DNA from 4 places in the Solitalea lacus genome. Region 4 is predicted to be linked to each of the others. Evidence: riboswitches for the same ligand, from Rfam matches in the RefSeq annotation. Region 4 holds a riboswitch; each other region holds the start of a gene.
The links. A riboswitch is a leader RNA that binds a small molecule or an ion and turns the genes downstream of it on or off. The one in region 4 is predicted to bind S-adenosylmethionine.
Positions count from the first base shown of each region.

Region 1: linked by a shared signal. The riboswitch ahead of L2B55_RS05895 (homoserine O-acetyltransferase family protein) and the one ahead of metH (methionine synthase) in region 4 are both predicted to bind S-adenosylmethionine.
Region 2: linked by a shared signal. The riboswitch ahead of L2B55_RS11480 (homoserine dehydrogenase) and the one ahead of metH (methionine synthase) in region 4 are both predicted to bind S-adenosylmethionine.
Region 3: linked by a shared signal. The riboswitch ahead of L2B55_RS12750 (trans-sulfuration enzyme family protein) and the one ahead of metH (methionine synthase) in region 4 are both predicted to bind S-adenosylmethionine.

Region 1 is NZ_CP091740.1:1,391,885-1,396,957, reverse strand. It holds gene L2B55_RS05915 (CapA family protein) at 1-678, opposite strand, end outside; gene L2B55_RS05910 (YbhB/YbcL family Raf kinase inhibitor-like protein) at 739-1,194, opposite strand; gene L2B55_RS05905 (hypothetical protein) at 1,426-1,890, shown strand; gene dnaN (DNA polymerase III subunit beta) at 2,116-3,240, shown strand; SAM riboswitch class I at 3,406-3,504, shown strand; gene L2B55_RS05895 (homoserine O-acetyltransferase family protein) at 3,820-4,845, shown strand.
Region 2 is NZ_CP091740.1:2,676,649-2,681,721, forward strand. It holds gene L2B55_RS11455 (hypothetical protein) at 111-926, opposite strand; gene L2B55_RS11460 (DUF3817 domain-containing protein) at 1,081-1,413, shown strand; gene L2B55_RS11465 (ABC transporter ATP-binding protein) at 1,460-2,134, shown strand; gene L2B55_RS11470 (ATP-grasp domain-containing protein) at 2,153-3,022, shown strand; gene L2B55_RS11475 (hypothetical protein) at 3,024-3,632, shown strand; SAM riboswitch class I at 3,755-3,870, shown strand; gene L2B55_RS11480 (homoserine dehydrogenase) at 4,028-5,073, shown strand, end outside.
Region 3 is NZ_CP091740.1:2,944,553-2,949,625, reverse strand. It holds gene cysD (sulfate adenylyltransferase subunit CysD) at 9-899, shown strand; gene L2B55_RS12760 (sulfate adenylyltransferase subunit 1) at 1,021-2,268, shown strand; gene L2B55_RS12755 (OsmC family protein) at 2,373-2,786, shown strand; SAM riboswitch class I at 2,965-3,077, shown strand; gene L2B55_RS12750 (trans-sulfuration enzyme family protein) at 3,211-4,392, shown strand; gene L2B55_RS12745 (TonB-dependent receptor) at 4,723-5,073, shown strand, end outside.
Region 4 is NZ_CP091740.1:4,017,051-4,022,123, reverse strand. It holds gene metH (methionine synthase) at 1-2,875, opposite strand, end outside; SAM riboswitch class I at 3,019-3,120, opposite strand; gene L2B55_RS17290 (PstS family phosphate ABC transporter substrate-binding protein) at 3,487-4,503, shown strand; gene pstC (phosphate ABC transporter permease subunit PstC) at 4,603-5,073, shown strand, end outside.

The DNA of each region.
Region 1 (5,073 bases), 1.8 Mb from region 4:
TTGAAAGATATGAGCACTATGACCATAAATAATATCTACCCCACCATCAATCATAAAGTGTGCAAAATCAACAAATCGGGTGTTTGGCCGTTCACGCATATTAGGTCCCCAATGAATACTAACGATTAATAAATCAACCATTTCCCTGACCGATTCTATATCTTTTTTTATCTTTTCAGTATCTCCCACGGAAACATAATTAATACCGGGAGTATCAGCTGTTGCTTGCCATCCGGGTTCATTGTCCGTAAATCCCAATAAGCCAATCCGAATGTTACATTTGGTAAATATTGCGGGCCGGGCTGCAGCAGCAGAGTTTTCGCCGGCGCCAGCATATTTAACTCCTGCCATTTGAAGCATTTTAATTGTATCCCACAATCCGGCTACACCATAATCAAGCACATGGTTATTTGCCAGGTTCACGGCATCAATTCGGGCTTTGGTTAATACGGAGATATGCTCAGGATCAGCTTTGAAGTTAAAGGTCTTTAAGGCCAGATCATGACTGCGGGTTAAAGCTGTTTCAAGGTTGATAATGTTCAAATCTGTGCTTTGCAACAGTGGCAAAACATTTCCCCACACATAGCTATGATTGCTATTTTTAATTTGGCTATTAACCAGCCTTCCTATCATTACATCGCCGGTAAAACCAATAAATAGTCGATCCTCCTTATTCACACGATTCTTTTAACAGGAAGAAATAATTCTATTGCCGCTACATATGTAGTTTTAATATGATCATTGTCTTTTATATGTCCCCATCAGCTCACCATAAGCAACAATATGATTTTCCATTGCTTCTAACAGGCTTTCCTTTCGTGAATCGGCTTTTAATTTTAACAGTTTATTCAAGGCGTACACTTTAAAGAAATATCGGTGAGTGCCTGATGGAGGACAAGGCCCTCCGTAATGATGTTGTCGAAAATCGTTTATCCCTTCTATACCCGGAATTGAGTTTTCTTTGATTTCTTCATCCGTATCGATATTCCAAACAAGCCAGTGATTCCAGGTGCCCATAGGAGCATCGGGATCATCCACAATTAAAACCAGGCATTGTGCATTTTCAGGTATTTCTTTAATTGTCAAGGGAGGATTCACATTTATTCCCTCGCAGGTATATTTTTCAGGAATCATTCCGCCTTGCTTGATAACACGACTCGAAACAGCTAAGGCCATTTTTACTGCTACGTTCATTGGTAATCGTATTAATAATGAACATTTGGAAATAAAACACAATGTTAAAATTACCAAACAAAACACTGACAATCAAACCTGACACCACCTCAAAAACTAAACACAGAAACTTCAAAAATGCTCTTTTTACATAATTTACCTCCCGAAAAAACTTCTCAAATCTTAGTAGTTTATCACCTTGTTTTTCGTAAATTATAGAAATCATTTTTCCATCAGCGCTCTTAAGAAATCATGCAATTATTGGAGTATATAAGCTTTTTGCTGCTTTCATCGGTTAAGTTTTTCTTTTTTTACCCTGTTTTCATCACCAAAGAAGATTATAATTTCCTGGAAGCTATGACCTTTGGCTTAACAGCTGGTTTTATTGGTTCTTCAACATTTATCTTTTTCGGTGATGTTATGTATCAATTCTTTCACCGGCTTGCATTAAAAAAGGCCATCACTCATCCACCTAAAGAAAAAAAGCAACGCAGTATAAAACATCGCCGTTTAATAGTTAAACTGAGAGACGATTATGGTCTATGGGGTATCGCATTTTTAGCTCCGATACTGATCACTATTCCGCTCGCTTGCATTTTGGCAACCCGTTTTTACCACAATAAAGGAAAAATACTAGGTCATTTTATGATCGCGATAGCTTTTTGGTCAGCGTTGATTTACATCTTCAAGTCCTCATTAATTCATTTAATTTCTTAACAGTTGGGCCAATTTTAACATTTCCGCCCGTTTTGTTTAAAACTTTAGCACTTCAGTTACTTGGTTTATTAACCAAACGTTGATACTTTCAACTTTTTATTGTTAAAAGTTAGACCTATTTTAGGCCCCAGAATAGCACAGATACGAAACAAGCCTTTAAGCCATTTGTATTAACTTTTCTTTTGTATAAATGCTTTAGGGCGATAAAAAACTAATCATACGCACATGAAATTTATTGTTTCAACAAGTACCTTATTAAAACAATTACAAGCAATCAGCGGAGCGCTGAGCAGTAATACAGTTTTACCAATTTTGGAGAACTTTTTATTTGAAATTAACGATGGTACTCTTACTGTTTCGGCTACCGATTTACAAACTTCAATGACCACTAGCTTACCAGTTGAAGCAAAAGAAAACGGTAAAATCGCCATTCCTTCGCGTATTTTACTAGACACGCTGAAAACCTTGCCTGAACAACCGGTAACTTTCACTATCGATAATAACTCGTTTGCCGTTGAAATTAACGCCGGTGATGGTAAATATAAATTGGCAGGTGAAAACGGAGATGATTTTCCTAAAATTCCTGTGGTTGAAAATGCTAACACTATTTCAATTACCGCCTCTGTACTTGCCGAAGCAATTAGCAAAACTTTGTTTGCTGTATCAAATGATGAGTTACGCCCGGCGATGACTGGGGTTTACTGTCAATTAACGCCGTCCAACATTACCTTTGTTGCTACGGATGCACACAAATTGGTTCGCTACCGTCGCTCAGATACACAAGCCGAATCAGCATCATCTTTTATTTTGCCTAAAAAGGCCTTGAACTTATTGAAAAGTTCATTACCGGCAGAAGATGTGGCTGTACAAATTGACTACAACAACAGCAGTGCATTTTTCCGTTTTAATAGCATCAGCTTAATTTGTCGCTTAATTGACGAGCGCTACCCTGATTACGAAGCGGTTATACCTCAAAACAACCCAAATAAGTTAACCATTGAGCGCGCTCAGTTTTTAAGTTCATTGAAACGCGTGGTAATCTATGCGAACAAAACTACCCACCAGGTACGTTTAAAAATTTCAGGGAGCGAACTAAACATTTCTTCAGAAGACTTAGACTTTTCAAACGAAGCTTACGAGCGCTTAACCTGTCAGTACAATGGTGAAGATTTAGAAATTGGCTTTAACGCTCGCTTTTTAATTGAGATGTTAAACAACCTTGACTGCCAGGAGGTAATTCTCGAAATGTCAACTCCTAACCGTGCAGGCATCCTCTTCCCTACTAACCAGGAAGAAAATGAGGATGTATTAATGCTGGTTATGCCAGTTATGTTAAATACTTATGCATAAATTAAAGAATTTTAATACTACAAAAAGCGGCTGTTTCATTTGATCTGAAACAGCCGCTTTTTGTTTTCCACAATAAATTCAATCCAAAATAAATTTGGAATTCTGAAAACCATAAACTTATCTTTGACCTTCGAATTACTTCTTTGCTTTTCTGAGCAACTGGAATTCTTATACAGAAGAGGCGAGAGAACAGGCTCTGTGACCCTCTGGCAACCCCCAAACTGGAAAGGTGCCACTTCCTGCCCCTTTGGGGAGATATAAAAGTTACAGCAAATGAAACAAACACTTCAACTTTTATTAGTTCGCATTAACAAAGCCATTATTTCGCTAGAAATAACGCATTTTTCGTTAACCAGTAACTACAATGATTATCATTCTTCAAATTATTGAGGGTTTATCATTTAAAATTACAGGTAGAAAATATTGGTAATGTAAAAACGATGATAACATCATCCTGTAACTAATAGAGCAAATAGAATTGAACAAAGAGCTTTTTTGAGAATAGATAATTAAGTTAAATTAATCAAGCATCCGAGGTTTCTAATTTCAGATACTTGTTTTTAGTGAAGAATAGCATTGATGATTCAGAAATTTACGTATAACAACCCATTTGAATTAGAATCTGGGGCTGTATTATCCCAAATAGACATTACTTATTTCAGTACAGGAAAATTAAACCGAGAAAAAGACAATGTTATTTGGATATGCCATGCATTAACTGCTAATGCCGATGTAAGTGATTGGTGGAGTGGAGTGGTTGGTCCTGGAAAAGTTTTCGATCCTGAACAGCATTATATTATTTGTGCAAATATTTTAGGCTCTTGTTACGGCACAACAGGCCCTTTATCAATTAATCCTGAAACCGGAACAGCTTATTATCATACCTTTCCGCAGGTAACAACCCGGGACATGGCACGAGCTCATGATATTTTAAGGAAGCATCTTGAAATTGATCAAATTCATACTGTAATCGGTGGTTCAGTGGGTGGCCAACAAGCTATGGAATGGGCTATAGAACAACCTGATTTAATTAAGAACCTATTTTTAATTGCTACCAATGCATTCCATTCTCCGTGGGGCATAGCGTTCAATGAAAGTCAGCGTTTAGCCATTACAGCCGACTCAACATGGAAAAACAACAGTCCTGATGCTGGATTGGCGGGCATGAAAGCAGCGCGTTCTATGGCCCTATTAAGCTATCGCCATTATGATGCATACAAGATCACTCAAAAAGAGGCTGACATTAATAAAATTGATGATTATAAAGCAAGTTCTTACCAGGCTTACCAGGGTGATAAACTAGTGAAACGCTTCAACGCATTTTCCTATTGGCACCTAAGTAAAGCTATGGACTCACACAATGTTGGACGCTGCCGTGGAGGAGTTGAATTGGCACTATCAAAAATCAAGGCTAAGACACTTAGCGTTGGAATAAGTTCTGATTTATTATTCCCACCAGGTGAGCAAAAGTTTCTGGCTCAACATATAAACAACGCCAAGTATGTCGAAATTGATTCCTTCTTTGGGCACGATGGGTTCTTAATAGAATGGGAACAACTAGATAAAATTATTTCTAATTTCTACTCGTCCGTAGTAAATATTTAGTCGTTTAAAATCCCCTTTCGTGCGGTTTTTAATTAAAATAACCTATCAAAAACCGCATGAATTTAATGAAGAAACATCAGATAAATCCATAAAAAATTAATATCAGGTTTTATGCCTAAAGGATCACAGTTTTTATATCTTTGCATCGGCGGAATAGAACTAAAACACAATAGCTTAATTTTTAAAATGTAGTTTGCATTTTAAATTAATACCTCTATATTTGCAGTC
Region 2 (5,073 bases), 1.3 Mb from region 4:
TTTATCACTTATTTTTAAAACCTGCAGGCAATTTTTTACTATTCTAATTATGCTTTTTTTATTAAAGGTGTTCTTGATTCAATTTTGCCTGTTACGGCATTCAAAATCCTTTAGTTTAATTGACTCTCGTTGGGGAGTTTACCATTCTTATACACTAACCTTTCATAGCCTTTTATATTTTCATACTCCCATTCAACATCTAATCTTTTCCCTTTAAACTGGGATTGATTCATCTTTAGTCTTTTAATCACTGAATCCTCTTTAACTATTTGCAAGTTTACCCAGTAGCTTCCTTCTTCATTTTTTCCCAGCACCAGATACTCAATATTTTTATCCTGCTTAATTTCATAAAAAGGCAAATCAAATTCACCAGAACGGTCAAGTGCTCTTTTTAAGAAGGCAGCTTTAAAGGCAAACCCCGAAGTATCAGGTGTAAAGGACGAAAAAGGGAGATTTGCAAGTTTATTTTCTTCATCACTTTTACGTTCCACTGCTTTCAAAACTTTTAGGCCGCTATCCAAATAAATCTTAACTTCAACAAATTGATTATTACTTCCCATACTTGTTTTTTCATTTAACTCAGCAAAAACTGGTTTATCACCCTTTAAGTAAATATTCAATCTGCGGTAGCTAAATTCACCTCTGTGCCCATCTTCAATCAGGGCGACTTCTTTATTATTCTTATAATATACACTAACGTCAAACGAGAAATCTCCTAGGTTGTAGCGTAAACTGCGTTTGTACTCCAACTTAGGAAGTTCACCCTTAATTGCATTTACATACTTATCTATTTCCAATTGTTGATTTCCCAAAGTATTTTCGACAGATAAAGAGTCTGGCTTACTTGTTTCACTTGGTTTATGTCCGCTGGTACAAGCAGCCAAATACCAACTCGCACTAAGCAGAAACACTATATGTAATTTCATAATAGGGAGTTATTAATCCATTTAAATTTAGCTAAATTCTTACAAATGGGTCAGCGCCATTTATATAGGCGCGTTGCTTTTAATTTCATTGTCAAAATTTTATTTCCATTGCTCAAGTTTTAATCATAGTACCTATTGCGCAAACTTTAAAGTAATGCTTAAAAAATACGGACAAAGCTTAGTCGGCCGTTTCAGAGCCATAGCCTTTTTAGAAGGCGTTTCGTTTGTTTTACTGATGTTTGTGGCCATGCCCATCAAATACGTGCTTGGTTATCCTGAGGTAGTAAAAATATGTGGCTGGTTTCATGGCTCGCTGTTCGTGGCTTATGTATTATTACTTATACAAGTTGTAATTGAATACCAATGGAAATTTTCCCGTTCATTATTGGCCTTTATAGCTTCACTATTACCTTTTGGAACCTTTATTTTGGACGATAAAGTATTAAAATCGATTCATGAGGCTGAACTAGCAGTAAAAAGCAAGTAATTGATATTACGGGTCAACTGTTCATCAATTTTCCTATTTTTGAGCTATGCTAAAAGCCCATAACCTTCATAAATCATACGGGAAACTTGAAATTTTAAAAGGCGTTGACCTTCATGTCGAAAAGGGTGAGGTGGTCTCCATAGTTGGAGCTTCAGGTGCCGGCAAAAGTACCTTTTTGCATATTGCAGGGACTTTAGATAATGCCGACAGTGGGTCATTGATATTGGATGGGGTAGATGTATCTAAATTAAGCCCGAAAAAATTAAGTGAGTTCAGGAATCATAAAATTGGCTTTATTTTTCAATTCCATCATTTATTGCCTGAGTTTACAGCCCTTGAAAATGTTTGCATACCAGCATTTATAGCAAAAAGAACTAAGGCTGAAGCTGAAAGAAAAGCAACTGAGCTTTTAGAACTTTTAGGATTGAGCAGCCGCTTAAGCCACAAGCCATCTGAACTTTCAGGAGGTGAACAGCAACGTGTTGCTGTGGCCCGGGCATTAATTAATCAACCTTCCATTTTGTTGGCCGACGAGCCCTCTGGCAACCTTGATTCTACAAACGCTAAAGAACTTCATCAATTATTTTTTGATTTACGTGAGCGGTTTAATCAAACTATTGTTGTAGTAACCCATAATGAAGAATTAGCCGGCATGGCTGATCGTGAATTATTGATGAAAGACGGAAGAATTGTTTACGCTCAGCAATCTGCTATTCTTTAAATTAAAACAAAACATTGCATGTCGCAAACTAAAGTACTGCTCACCGGAGCCCAATTGCCCCAAACCGAGCAGATTTATAATGCATTAAGCTCAGGTCAGTATACAGTTTTTTTAGCTGATACGAGTGATCTAACAGGAGATTTTTTTGTTCAAATCCCTCTATACTCAGATAGTGCTTTTGCACATAAAATATTAAAATTGTGTCTCGACAATGAGTTCAAGGTTGTCATTCCACAAATACCTGCTGAAATAAAGGCCTTGGCACCTGCAAAAACACTATTTGCCGAATACGGAATTGCTCTAATTTGCCCTGACAAGCGAATTAATGATCTGCTTTCAGATCTTAGCCTTTTATATACAACACTGCAAGAAGAAAAAGTTTCCGTTCCAGCCTTTAGGAAAGTGGAAAATGTCGAAAACTTTGCTCCGGCGATGTTGCAATTAGGTTATCCTTCAAAAAAAATAAAAGTAGAACCTGTTAATGCTGCAAAACCAACGGATTTTCGAATTGTAGACGATACTGTTAATACATATGGTCTATTATTTCCCGATCCTGAACTTCCTTTAATTAGCTACACTCATCTTTCCAAATTGATTGCTGCTGATAATTTTCCACCACTTGTGTTTTCTGAATTTGAGAATGGAGTTGAATTAACTTATTCTGCAGATTTCTCGAACGGTGTATTACAAACTAAATCAACAGAAGAGGTTGATTTGATTAAGTCGTTAGCAGTGGGCATTGCTTCAATATTAAAACTAAACGGAAATTTCAGATTTAGCTTTGTTCAAGCTGCAAAGGGGTTTAATTTGATCAAATTAAATTGGAACCTTCCTGAAACCGATAAACTATTAACTTTTATAAATAACGAACTACAGAAACTGGATTAAGATGCAGGAGTTGATTGATAAATACCCGACTAAAACCACCTTTATTTTTGAATTAGACAATGTAATTTTTCCGGCAAAGGATTATGACTTACAGGTTTACTACCTTTTTGGTCAGTTTATGGAATTTACCTTACCGGGAATTCATGAAAGTAAACGGATTTTAGATTTTCTGGTATTAAAACATGGAACTATGCCTCGTGCTGAACTGATAGATACTACAATTGAACATTTTGCCATACCACCTGATCTTAAAGAGAATTTCGAACGTTTATTCAAAATTGCACGTTTGCCATTAAAGTTATTGATGTTCAAGCAAACACTTGAGTTTATGCAAACGCTGGTAACCGACCGTAAGCGATTGTTTATTTTAGCTGAAGGAGAAGTAGAGGAGGAGTTGAACAAAATAAAGCAAATTGAATGGAACGGACTGGAAAATTACCTGAAAGTTTATTTTATTGAAGAATCAGAAGGCAAAAACTTTCACTCCACCTTTGATAGGCTAGTGAACGAAAACCAATTGTCAACAGAAGAACTTCTTTGGGTATCAAATCAAAAGATTGAAGTCCCAGGCATAACTGTATTACCGGTATCAGATCTGGTTAAAGTTTAATTTAATATTCGTTAAAGAAAGCAGAAACAAGAAAATTGTACTTGATTTCTTCTTTTTTTAAAATTCTATTTGCATGGCATTTGTAAAACCCTTTACTTTGCGGCAGTAAAAGTTCTTTAAAATTCTTATCCAGAAAGACGGAGGGACAGGCCCTGTGAAGTCTTAGCAACCTTAATGATCTTGCATTAAAAGGTGCTAATTCCTGTGACACAATTAGTTGATGTCATGAAGATAAGCTAGTAGAATATTCCTATTCAATATTTTTCCTCCCTTGCCTTCTTGTACAAACTTAACCTGTCATAGATAATATTGACTTTTTGCGTATTTGCCTCATAATCCTTTTTCGGCATCAGAATTAAAACCTTTTACAGCTAACTTTTTGCTGACAAACAATTATGAGTACAAAAATTAAATTAGGTTTATTTGGATTTGGCTGTGTGGGCCAGGGTTTATACAATGTTTTAAACCAAACAGAAGGGATTAAAGCAGAGATTGTTAAAATTTGTGTTAAAAACCCAAACAAAAAAAGAAGCTTACCTGCTGAATATTTCTCTTTTGACAAAAATGATATTCTTTTTAACGAGGATATTAACGTTGTTGTTGAGATGATTGATGATCCAGAAGCTGCATTTGAAATTGTTAAAACAGCTTTGAAAAGCGGTAAAGCAGTTGTTTCAGCCAACAAAAAAATGATTGCTGACAATTTTGATGAGCTATATGAATTACAAAAACAATACAACGCACCATTGTTGTATGAAGCTTCTGCTTGTGCGAGTATTCCAATCATAAGAAATCTTGAAGAATACTATGACAATGACCTTTTAGGCGCTGTGGAAGGTATTTTTAACGGATCAACCAATTATATTTTAACCAAGATTTTTAAAGATAATATTGATTTCTCAACTGCTTTAAAACAGGCTCAGGAAATCGGTTTTGCGGAAACAGACCCAACCCTTGACGTTGAAGCCTATGATCCTAAATACAAGTTATGTATTATTTTGGCTCACACATTCGGTTTGTTTGTAAAACCTGAAGAAGTGTTCAACTACGGAATTCAAAATTTGTCAACCTTCGACATTCAGTACGCCAATGAAAAAGGCTATAAAATTAAATTGGTTGCTTTTTGCCGTAAGGTGGAAAACAAAATTGTAGCAGGCGTTCTTCCTCGTTTTATTAAGCCGGATAACAAGCTTTTCAATATTGAAAATGAATATAACGGCATTTTGGTAGAAAGTGCTTTCACCGAATCTCAGTTTTTTGCCGGAAAAGGCGCAGGAAGTAATCCAACTGGTTCAGCAGTATTATCAGACATTTCGGCCTTAACTTATAACTATAAATACGAGTACAAGAAGCACAACAGATCTGCTAAAGTTGAATTAACAAATGACTTTACAATAGATCTGTACGTTAGATATTCAACGGCTAATCCTATCGATATTAG
Region 3 (5,073 bases), 1.1 Mb from region 4:
GTAAAAATATGAATAACCATTTAAAGACATTAGAAGAAGAATCGATATATATTTTGCGCGAAGTGGCAGCGCAATTTGAACGTCCAGCCTTATTATTTTCAGGAGGTAAAGACTCCATTACCCTTGTGCATTTAGCTAGAAAAGCCTTCTTTCCGGCAAAGTTCCCATTTCCATTGGTCCATATTGATACCGGGCACAATTTTGAGGAAACCATTGTATTCAGAGACTGGCTGGTGAATAAAGTTGGGGCTCAGTTAATAGTGGGCTCTGTTCAGGAAAGTATTGATCAAAAGAAAGTGGCTGAAGAAACAGGTAAATATGCCAGCAGAAATGCCCTGCAAACGGTTACATTACTCGATACCATTGAGAAGCACAAATTTGATGCTTGTATTGGTGGAGCCCGTAGGGATGAGGAAAAAGCCCGCGCTAAGGAACGTATTTTCTCTGTACGCGATGATTTTGGTCAGTGGGATCCAAAACGTCAACGCCCTGAGATTTGGAATCATTTAAATGGAATGATCAATTTTGGTGAAAACGTACGCGTGTTTCCAATTAGCAATTGGACAGAACTGGATGTTTGGAGCTATATCAAACAAGAAAATATGGAGTTACCAAGCATCTACTTTACTCATAAAAGAGAAGTATTTGAGCGTGATGGTTTGATTTTTCCTGCTTCTCCTTACATCAACATGGATGGCGAAGCAATTTTTGAAACTGATGTTCGTTTCCGTACCGTAGGAGACATGAGTTGTACTGCTGCAGTGCTCTCAACAGCTGATAATGTGGACGATATCATCACAGAAATTAAGGCCTCTACTATTTCTGAACGTGGAGCTCGTTTCGATGATAAACGTTCAGAGGCTGCAATGGAGAAACGCAAGCTGGCAGGATATTTTTAAGAGATAAGAATTTAGAAGTAAAAATTTAGGAAATGTTAAAATGGGTGAACGAATGTGATATGTGTATAGAGGCTATAAATCGGTTCACCAATAACAGATAATCGATAACAGAGGACATAATATGGAATTACTGAAATTTTCGACTGCAGGAAGTGTAGATGATGGCAAAAGCACTTTAATAGGTCGTTTATTATATGATACGAACTCACTTACTACTGACCAAATTCAGGCAGTAGAGGCTGCAAGTAAACGTAAAGGGTTTGATTACCTTGATCTTTCTTTGCTTACCGACGGCTTAAGCGCCGAACGGGAACAAGGAATTACGATTGATGTGGCACATATCTATTTCAATACGGATAATCGCAAGTTTATTATTGCCGATACTCCGGGCCACGTCGAATATACGCGTAACATGGTTACCGGATCTTCGAATTCGCAGCTTTCCATTATTTTGATAGATGCTCGTAAAGGAGTAATTGAGCAAACACATCGACATTTTTTCATTGCCAATCTGCTGCAAATTCCGGAAGTAGTGGTTTGTGTAAATAAAATGGATTTGGTGGATTATTCTCAGGAGGTTTTTAATAAGATTCGTGAGGAATTTGAGCAGTTTGTGAAAGGATTTGACCGTTTGCATCAAAATTTAACATTCATACCGGCTTCATCGTTAAAAGGGGATAATATTGTAAATCCTTCAGAAAGCATGACATGGTACAAAGGACCTACCTTGTTAGCGTATCTTGAAAATGTTCAGGTAAATCAAGACATTAATACTAAAGATGCACGTTTTCCGGTACAGTACGTAATTCGTCCCCAATCAGAAGAGTTTCATGACTATCGTGGTTATGCAGGAAGGGTAGTAAGTGGCCAATTAAGTGTGGGAGATGAAGTGGTGGCACTGCCATCAAACTTAAAGTCTAAAATAAAACAAATTACCACGTTTGATGGTAATTTTGAAACAGTTGGCGCAAAACAATCCGTTACGCTTTTACTGGAAGATGAAATTGATATAACCAGAGGTAACCTGATTACGAAAGTCGGTAACGAGCCGAAGACGGATAAAGAATTTATAGCTCAGATTTGCTGGATGGATACAACTCCTTCGGTACCAGGTGGAAAATACATTATACAGCACAGTAATAATCGTGTTAAAGCGATGCTTCGTGATGTGGATTTCATTGTAAATACAAGTACACTTGAAAAAGATACAGAACGTAAGCAGTTAAAGTTAAATGATATTGCTCAGGTTCAGGTGAAAACTGCCCAACCGCTATTTTTTGATGCTTATGAGCAAAACAAAGCTAATGGTTCATTTATTATTATAGATGAAGGCAGCAAAAATACAGTGGCTGCCGGAATAATTTTGTAGTAGATAGGGATTATGAGTAAAGATGTAAGAAAGAATAGAAAGTTTGATTTACTTAATTCCCATCTTTGCTTTTTGATCTAATATCTTTGTTCTAAATTAAAACTATGAATATTAAACTCGAACGTAGGAATAACGCATATCATTTCGAAGCTGTTAATGAACAGGGAAATGTGTTAAGTATGGATGCAAACCCTGCAATTGGTGGCGAAAATAAAGGGTTTAGGCCAATGGAAACTCTTTTGGCAGGTTTAGGCGGCTGCAGTGCAATTGATGTGATTTCAATTTTAACCAAACAAAAAGAACCAATTCAAGACTTAAAAATCAGTATTGATGCAAAACGTATTGAAGGAGAGGTGCCTTCTTTATTTGAAGTAATTAATGTTGAATATCATTTCTTTGGTGAATTAAGTATCGAAAAAATTGAACGGGCACTGGCTTTAACGTATGATAAGTATTGTTCGGTAGCACAAATTTTAGGTAAATCGGCTAAGCTAAATTATACCTATAAGTTGAATTAATAGACTTCTTAACCCGTATTGAAATCCGGGGAAAATATAACCGAAACCCATGGCTTAAACCATGGGTTTTGTTTATCAATATATTAAGACCACTAAAAATAGTGTTTGCAGTTTAGAATAAGGCTCTTATCTTTGCAACACATTGAATTACCTCTTAGCATTCCACTAAGTACTGTAATTCTTATAAAGAAGAGGCGAGAGAACAGGCTCATTGACCCTCTGGCAACCGCCCAATACGGAAAGGTGCCAAATCCTGCCCAAGCTATTGTTTTGGCTTGGGAACTATAAAAATTACAAGATCATGAATCTAATAATAGTCTTAACTTTCAGGAAACTTAATATTCGTTTGTCATTGACAAATCGAAATATGTTTGCTTTTCAGTTTCTCATTCAGTCATTTTTTTATCCAAAAAATTTTTAGCCCATGTCTAATTTCGAAACCAACGCTATTCGTATTCAAGCAGAACGCTCAGGAGCCAAAGAACATTCAGTGCCATTGTACCTTACATCGAGTTATAAATTTGATGATGCAGAAGACATGCGTGCACTGTTTGCAAATGAGCGCGAAGGAAATATCTACAGCCGTTATTCAAATCCAAATACTTCGGAGTTAATTGAGAAAATGGCAGTTTTAGAAGGTGCAGAAGCCGGATGGGCCACTGCAACGGGGATGGCTGCTATTTTTACCACTTTTGCGGCGTTTTTAAAATCTGGTGATCATGTATTATCGAGCCGTTCTGTATTTGGTTCAACTCACCAGTTATTGGTAAACGTATTTCCTAAATGGGGTGTAACGTCAACTTATGCAGATTTAGATAAAACAGATGAATGGGAATCTTTAATTCAGCCAAATACCAAACTGATTTTTGTAGAAACGCCTTCAAACCCTGGGATCGATATTATTGATCTTGAATGGTTAGGTAATTTTGCAAAAAAGCATAAAGCAATTTTAGTTGTCGATAACTGCTTTGCTACTCCATATCTGCAACAACCAATTAAATACGGAGCCCACCTTTCTATTCACTCTGCTACTAAATATATTGATGGTCAGGGACGTACATTAGGGGGCTTGATTTTAGGCAGCAAAGAATTGATCACTGAAATAGAGGCATTTGCCCGTCATTCAGGGCCGGCCATGTCACCATTCAATGCGTGGGTTTTATCTAAAAGTTTGGAAACTTTAGCTGTTCGTATGGATCGTCATTGCGAAAATGCCCTTAAAGTTGCAGAATTCTTAGAATCAAATCAGGAAATAGAAGTAGTGAAATACCCTTTGCTAAAATCACATCCTCAATACGAAATCGCCAAAAAACAAATGCGCGCAGGAGGGGGGATTGTGACTTTTGTGGTTAAAGGTGGCTATGATCGCGCAAGCAAATTTATGGATGCCTTAAAGATGTTCTCTATTTCTGCTAATTTAGGCGATACACGTTCTATTGCCACACATCCGGCTTCAAGTACACACTCCAAATTGAGTGAAGAAGAACGCCAACAAGTTGGAATTAGCCAGGGTACAATACGTGTTTCCATAGGTCTTGAACATATTGATGACATATTAGCTGATATTAAACAAGCCCTGGAGCTTACAAAGCTTGCGCTTGCATAGAAATTCTTTCAAATTCAGATAACTCTGTAAAATCCCGAAAGTAAAAGCTTTCGGGATTTTTAATTCTCCCCCGAAAAATCCCGGGTTTGGTATAATACCTTAGGATCGTTATCCACTTCAATAAATAGTTAAAAAAACATTTACAATACTCTACTTATTCTGTAGATTTTATATATATTTGTCTTGTAAAGAAATTTATATGGAAAGCAAATATATAATACACTATCAGTTTACCTGTTGTAGTTAACTGTCAAAACAAAACAGTTGATTTTGCTCATTAGCAAATCAGTTTAATATTCAAATTTTTCAACTAAACTAACACTTAATAGAATGAAGAAATCATTACTACTGGCTATTCTTTTGTCCTTTTCGTTAGGACTATTTGCCCAAGATGCAGTTGTCATTAGCGGAATAATTAAAGATAAAGACTCATTGGAACCGCTCGCAGGAGTGTCTGTTCGCATAAAAGGAACAAATTCTGGTACTGCAACCAATAACGATGGCAGATTTGAACTAAAAACCCGTCAGAAGATACCTTTTATCCTCCTGGTAACTTTGATAGGCTTTCAGGCTCAAGAATTTGAAGTAAAAGACTTAAACCAATCTATCGTCTTAAATCTTTCAAGTATAAATATTCAGGCAAATGAAGTTGTGGTAACTGCTTCAAGGGTTGAGGAAAAT
Region 4 (5,073 bases):
TATGGAAAAATGGAGTCCAGTCGATATAGTTTACTAGATCAGCTAAGTTAAAGTCGCTAAAGACCTTTGTTCCAATAAATGAAGGCTTCTTAGGCTGATAGCCGTCCCAATTCAGTTGTAGTCTTCGTTCACGAGCCACTTCAATTGGCACAAATGTTTTAGTTGACTTTTTATTCAAATGGAAATCTCTTAACTGATCATATTCTTTGGTTATGCCAGCCATGAAATTTCCTTTCTGTTCATCATTCAATAAACTTCCAGCAACAGGAACAGAGCGCGATGCATCTAATACATGCACCACAGGGCCGTTATAATTTGGAGAGATTTTGACTGCTGTATGTACTCTTGAGGTAGTGGCACCACCGATCAATAATGGAATATTAAAGCCTTCCCGTTCCATTTCTTTGGCAACGTAAACCATTTCATCCAGCGAAGGGGTGATCAGGCCGCTTAATCCAATAATATCAACGTTCTCTTTGCGTGCAGTTTCCAAGATCTGTTGGCATGAAACCATAACACCTAAATCAATGATTTGGTAATTATTACATGCCAATACCACTCCCACAATATTTTTTCCGATATCATGAACGTCGCCTTTTACAGTGGCAAGGAGAATTTTTCCTGCTCCAGATCGCTGTGTTTCTTCCGAAGCATTCCCGCTTTCCTGAAGTAATATTTTCTCAGCCTCAATATATGGCAGTAAATAAGCAACAGCCTTTTTCATTACTCTGGCTGATTTTACTACTTGCGGCAAGAACATCTTTCCTGATCCAAACAAGTCGCCTACAACGTTCATTCCATCCATTAATGGTCCTTCAATTACTTGTAGTGGGCGGGGGTATTGCTGGCGAGCTTCTTCAACATCCTCATCCAGGTATTCAATAATTCCTTTGACTAAAGCATGGCTTAAGCGTTTCTCAACCGGCTCTTTACGCCATTCTTCGTCTTTAACAATAGTTTTACCTTTTGCTTTAACTGTTTCAGCAAAACTTACTAATCGTTCAGTAGCGTCATCTCTTCTGTTTAGAAGAACATCCTCTACCAGTTCAAGCAAGTCTTTGGGAATTTCCTGATAAACCTCCAGCATTCCGGCATTGACAATCCCCATGTCTAAGCCTGCCTTTATTGCATGATATAAAAAGGCAGAGTGCATTGCTTCGCGAACGGTATTGTTTCCGCGGAAAGAAAACGAAATATTACTTACGCCACCACTTACCTTGGCTAATGGCAAATTTTGTTTTATCCATCGGGTAGCTTCAATGAAGTCTACTGCATAGTTATTGTGCTCTTCTAACCCTGTGGCAACTGTTAAAATATTGGGATCGAAGATGATGTCTTGTGGTGCAAAACCAATTTCATCAACTAAGATTCTGTAAGAACGTTCACAAATTTCTATACGACGTTTATAAGAGTCTGCCTGTCCCTGCTCATCGAAGGCCATTACCACAGTTGCGGCTCCGTAGCGTTTTATTTTGCGAGCATACTCTTTGAACTTTTCTTCTCCCTCTTTTAGTGAAATAGAGTTGACAATGCCTTTCCCTTGCAGGCATTTTAAACCAGCTTCGATCACACTCCATTTAGAAGAGTCGATCATAATTGGCAATTTGGCAATATCAGGTTCAGAAGCTAATAAATTCAGGAATTTAACCATAGCCGCTTCTGAATCCAGCATGCCTTCGTCCATGTTCACATCAATCACTTGAGCGCCGCCCTCAACCTGCTGGCGGGCAACAGCCAGGGCTGCTTCATAGTCGCCTGCTAAGATCAGCTTAGCAAACTTGGGAGAGCCTGTAATGTTGGTTCGCTCACCTATGTTTACAAAATTGGTTTCAGGAGTTATGACTATTGGCTCCAGACCACTTAGGCGTAAATAAGACAACGGCTGCTTAAGCTGGCGAGGGTTGTGTTTTTTCGCTTCTTCTGCTATAGCTCGAATATGGTCAGGAGTAGTTCCACAGCAACCACCAATAATGTTTACAAAGCCGCTCGATAAGAAATCGCGAATTTGGCTAAGCATTTGTTCAGGAGTTTCGTCGTACTCTCCAAACTGATTGGGCAAGCCGGCATTTGGATAAGCTCCGATAAAAAATGGCGCTTTCTCCGCAAGTTCTTCCAGGTATGGGCGCATATCTTTGGCTCCCAAAGCACAGTTAAAACCGATAGATAGCAAGTCAAAATTTGATAGCGATATCAGAAATGCTTCAGCTGTTTGCCCTGAGAGGGTTCTACCACTGGCATCGGTAATAGTTCCCGAAACCATGATCGGTAGTTTAATATTATTGGTTTCAAAATATTGATCAATCGCAAATAAAGCCGCTTTGGCATTAAGTGTATCAAATATGGTTTCTACCAAAAGAATGTCAGCTCCACCATCAACCAACCCTCTTACTTGTTCTGTATAGGCTTCAACCAACTGGTCGAAAGTTATGGCTCGATATCCAGGGTCGTTAACATCTGGAGATAAAGATGCTGTACGGTTCGTTGGACCGATGGCGCCGGCTACAAAACGCGGATTTTCTGGGTTTACAGTATTGAATTCAGTGGTTACTTCCTTTGCAATTTTGGCTGATTCATAATTTAGTTCATATACCAAATCTTCCATGTGATAATCAGCCATAGCTATACTAGTGCCACTAAATGTATTAGTTTCAATAATATCTGCTCCAGCCTCTAGGTACTCGCGATGAATAGCTTTAATAACATCCGGCCGTGTAATGCTCAATAGGTCATTATTACCTTTAAGGTCGGAAGGATGGTTTTTAAATCTTTCGCCTCGGAAATCTTCTTCTTGCAACTTATAACGCTGAATCATTGTTCCCATGGCTCCATCGAGCACCAAAATCCGGTTTTTTAGTAGTTCTTTAATATCTGCCATCAATTTCAATCCATTCTTGGTTAAATCCAAAATAAAGTATGTTTGAACAATTACTTTTGTTGCCTAAAGGCCAACACGTGATAACTCAGTGTTAGTTTAAAAAATCTTGCTTATTAGAGTTCATCAAGTGGAGAAATCCACTATGCTCATCTGCTCCCATATAGTTGGGATAGAATTTGGCACCTTGTAAGCACAGGTTGCCAAGACTTCATTGGGTCTATTCCCTCCGTCTTTCTTTATAAGCGATACAAAAGTCATTAATTAACTGGTGAAAACCAAACGATTTTGTTAAAAAAGTGTAGCAATCCTTGCTATTTAATTTATCACAGGTTTAAATTTGAGGTATTTGTGTTAACATTAGGTGTTAAATGGCGGAAGTTAATGTTAATTAATTTGATGAAATGACTAGGCTGTTTGATGATGGTGAATGAAAATTAATATTCGGTTAATATATTTTATTAAATTTTTATTTAATAAATGCTTGTAATTCAGCGTTAAAGTGAATAAATTGTTAATCAAATGTTATTTAACATTTACTTAACATTGGATTAATATTTAAGTAATCTTTTTCTTTCTCTTTTGTGTTCGAAAACTTAGCCATCCAAGGAAAAATGAAAAGGATATTTTTTTTACTAACAACCGCGGCATTTTTAACATCATGTGGCGGCGGACAAAAAGCGAACACAAATAGTAATTCTGGCAGTCAAACCGGAAGTGTTAAAATTGACGGATCAAGTACTGTTTACCCAATTTCAGAAGCAGTTGCAGAAGAATTTAGAGGAGTGCAATCAGAAGTGAATGTTACTGTGGGAGAATCGGGAACAGGTGGAGGATTTAAGAAATTCTCAAGAAATGAGATTGACATCAGTGATGCATCTCGTCCAATTACTGCAGAAGAAATTGAAGCTTGTACTAAAGCCGGAATTAACTTTATCGAAATTCCGATTGCGTTTGACGGTTTAGCGGTAGTAGTTAGTAAACAAAACACTTTTATTGATCATCTAACGGTTGCTGAGCTTAAAAAGCTTTGGGAACCTGCAGCTCAGGGAACAATTAAAACTTGGGATCAGATTCGTCCGACTTTCCCTAAAGAGCCAATCAAATTATACGGAGCAGGTACTGCCTCGGGTACTTACGATTACTTCACCGAAGCTATTTGTGGTAAAAAAGGTGCTTCTCGTGGTGATTATACTGCTAGTGAAGATGATAACGTGTTAGTACAAGGAGTATCTCAAGATAAAGGCGGTTTAGCTTATTTCGGTTTAGCTTATTATGAGCAAAATCAGGATAAATTAAAATTAATTCCAATTGATGGTGGAAACGGACCTGTTTCTCCTAGTCAGGAAACTGTTGGAAATGGAACTTACCAGCCTTTGTCTCGTCCTATTTTCATCTATATCAACAGCAAATCATGTGAGCGTAAAGAAGTAGTAGATTTTGCTAAGTTTTACGTAGAGAACGCCGGTCGTTTGGCAAAAGAAATTGGTTACGTTCCTTTAAGTGCAGAAGAATACAAACTGATTCAGGATCGTCTAAACAAAAAAATTACAGGCACAGTATTCGTTAACGGAAAATCTACTGTTGGAACAAAAATGGCTGACCTTCTTAAAATTGAAGAAGGAAAGTAATTCAGTTTTTTAAACATATTTAATTGTAAGCCCCGGAATCTGCTCATTATACAGGTGTCGGGGCTTACATGAGTAATTGGTTCAAACATAATCTATTAAATGCAAAAGGTTAAAGAGAAGATAATTGAAGGAATACTGTTGTTTTGCAGTTCCGTCACTATCTTAACCACATTAGGAATCATTATTATCCTTACAATTGAAACGGTCCAATTTTTCAAAGACGTTTCAATTATTGAGTTTTTTACCGGTACAGAATGGACTCCACTTTTTGCCAATAAAAAGTTTGGAATATTACCCTTGGTTTCGGGTACTCTGTTAACAACCTTTATTGCTATTTTAGTTGCCTTACCACTTGGCTTAACTATCGCTATTTATTTAAATGAATATGCTGATAAACGCTTTAAAGCAATTATCAAACCTACGCTCGAAGTGTTGGCTGCTATACCAACGGTTGTTTACGGGTTCTTTGCCTTAACTTTTGTTACTCCAATTTTGCAAAGCTTAATTCCGACGCTAGGAGGCTTTAACGCTTTGTCGGCAGGTTTAGTTATGGGCATTATGATTATTCCT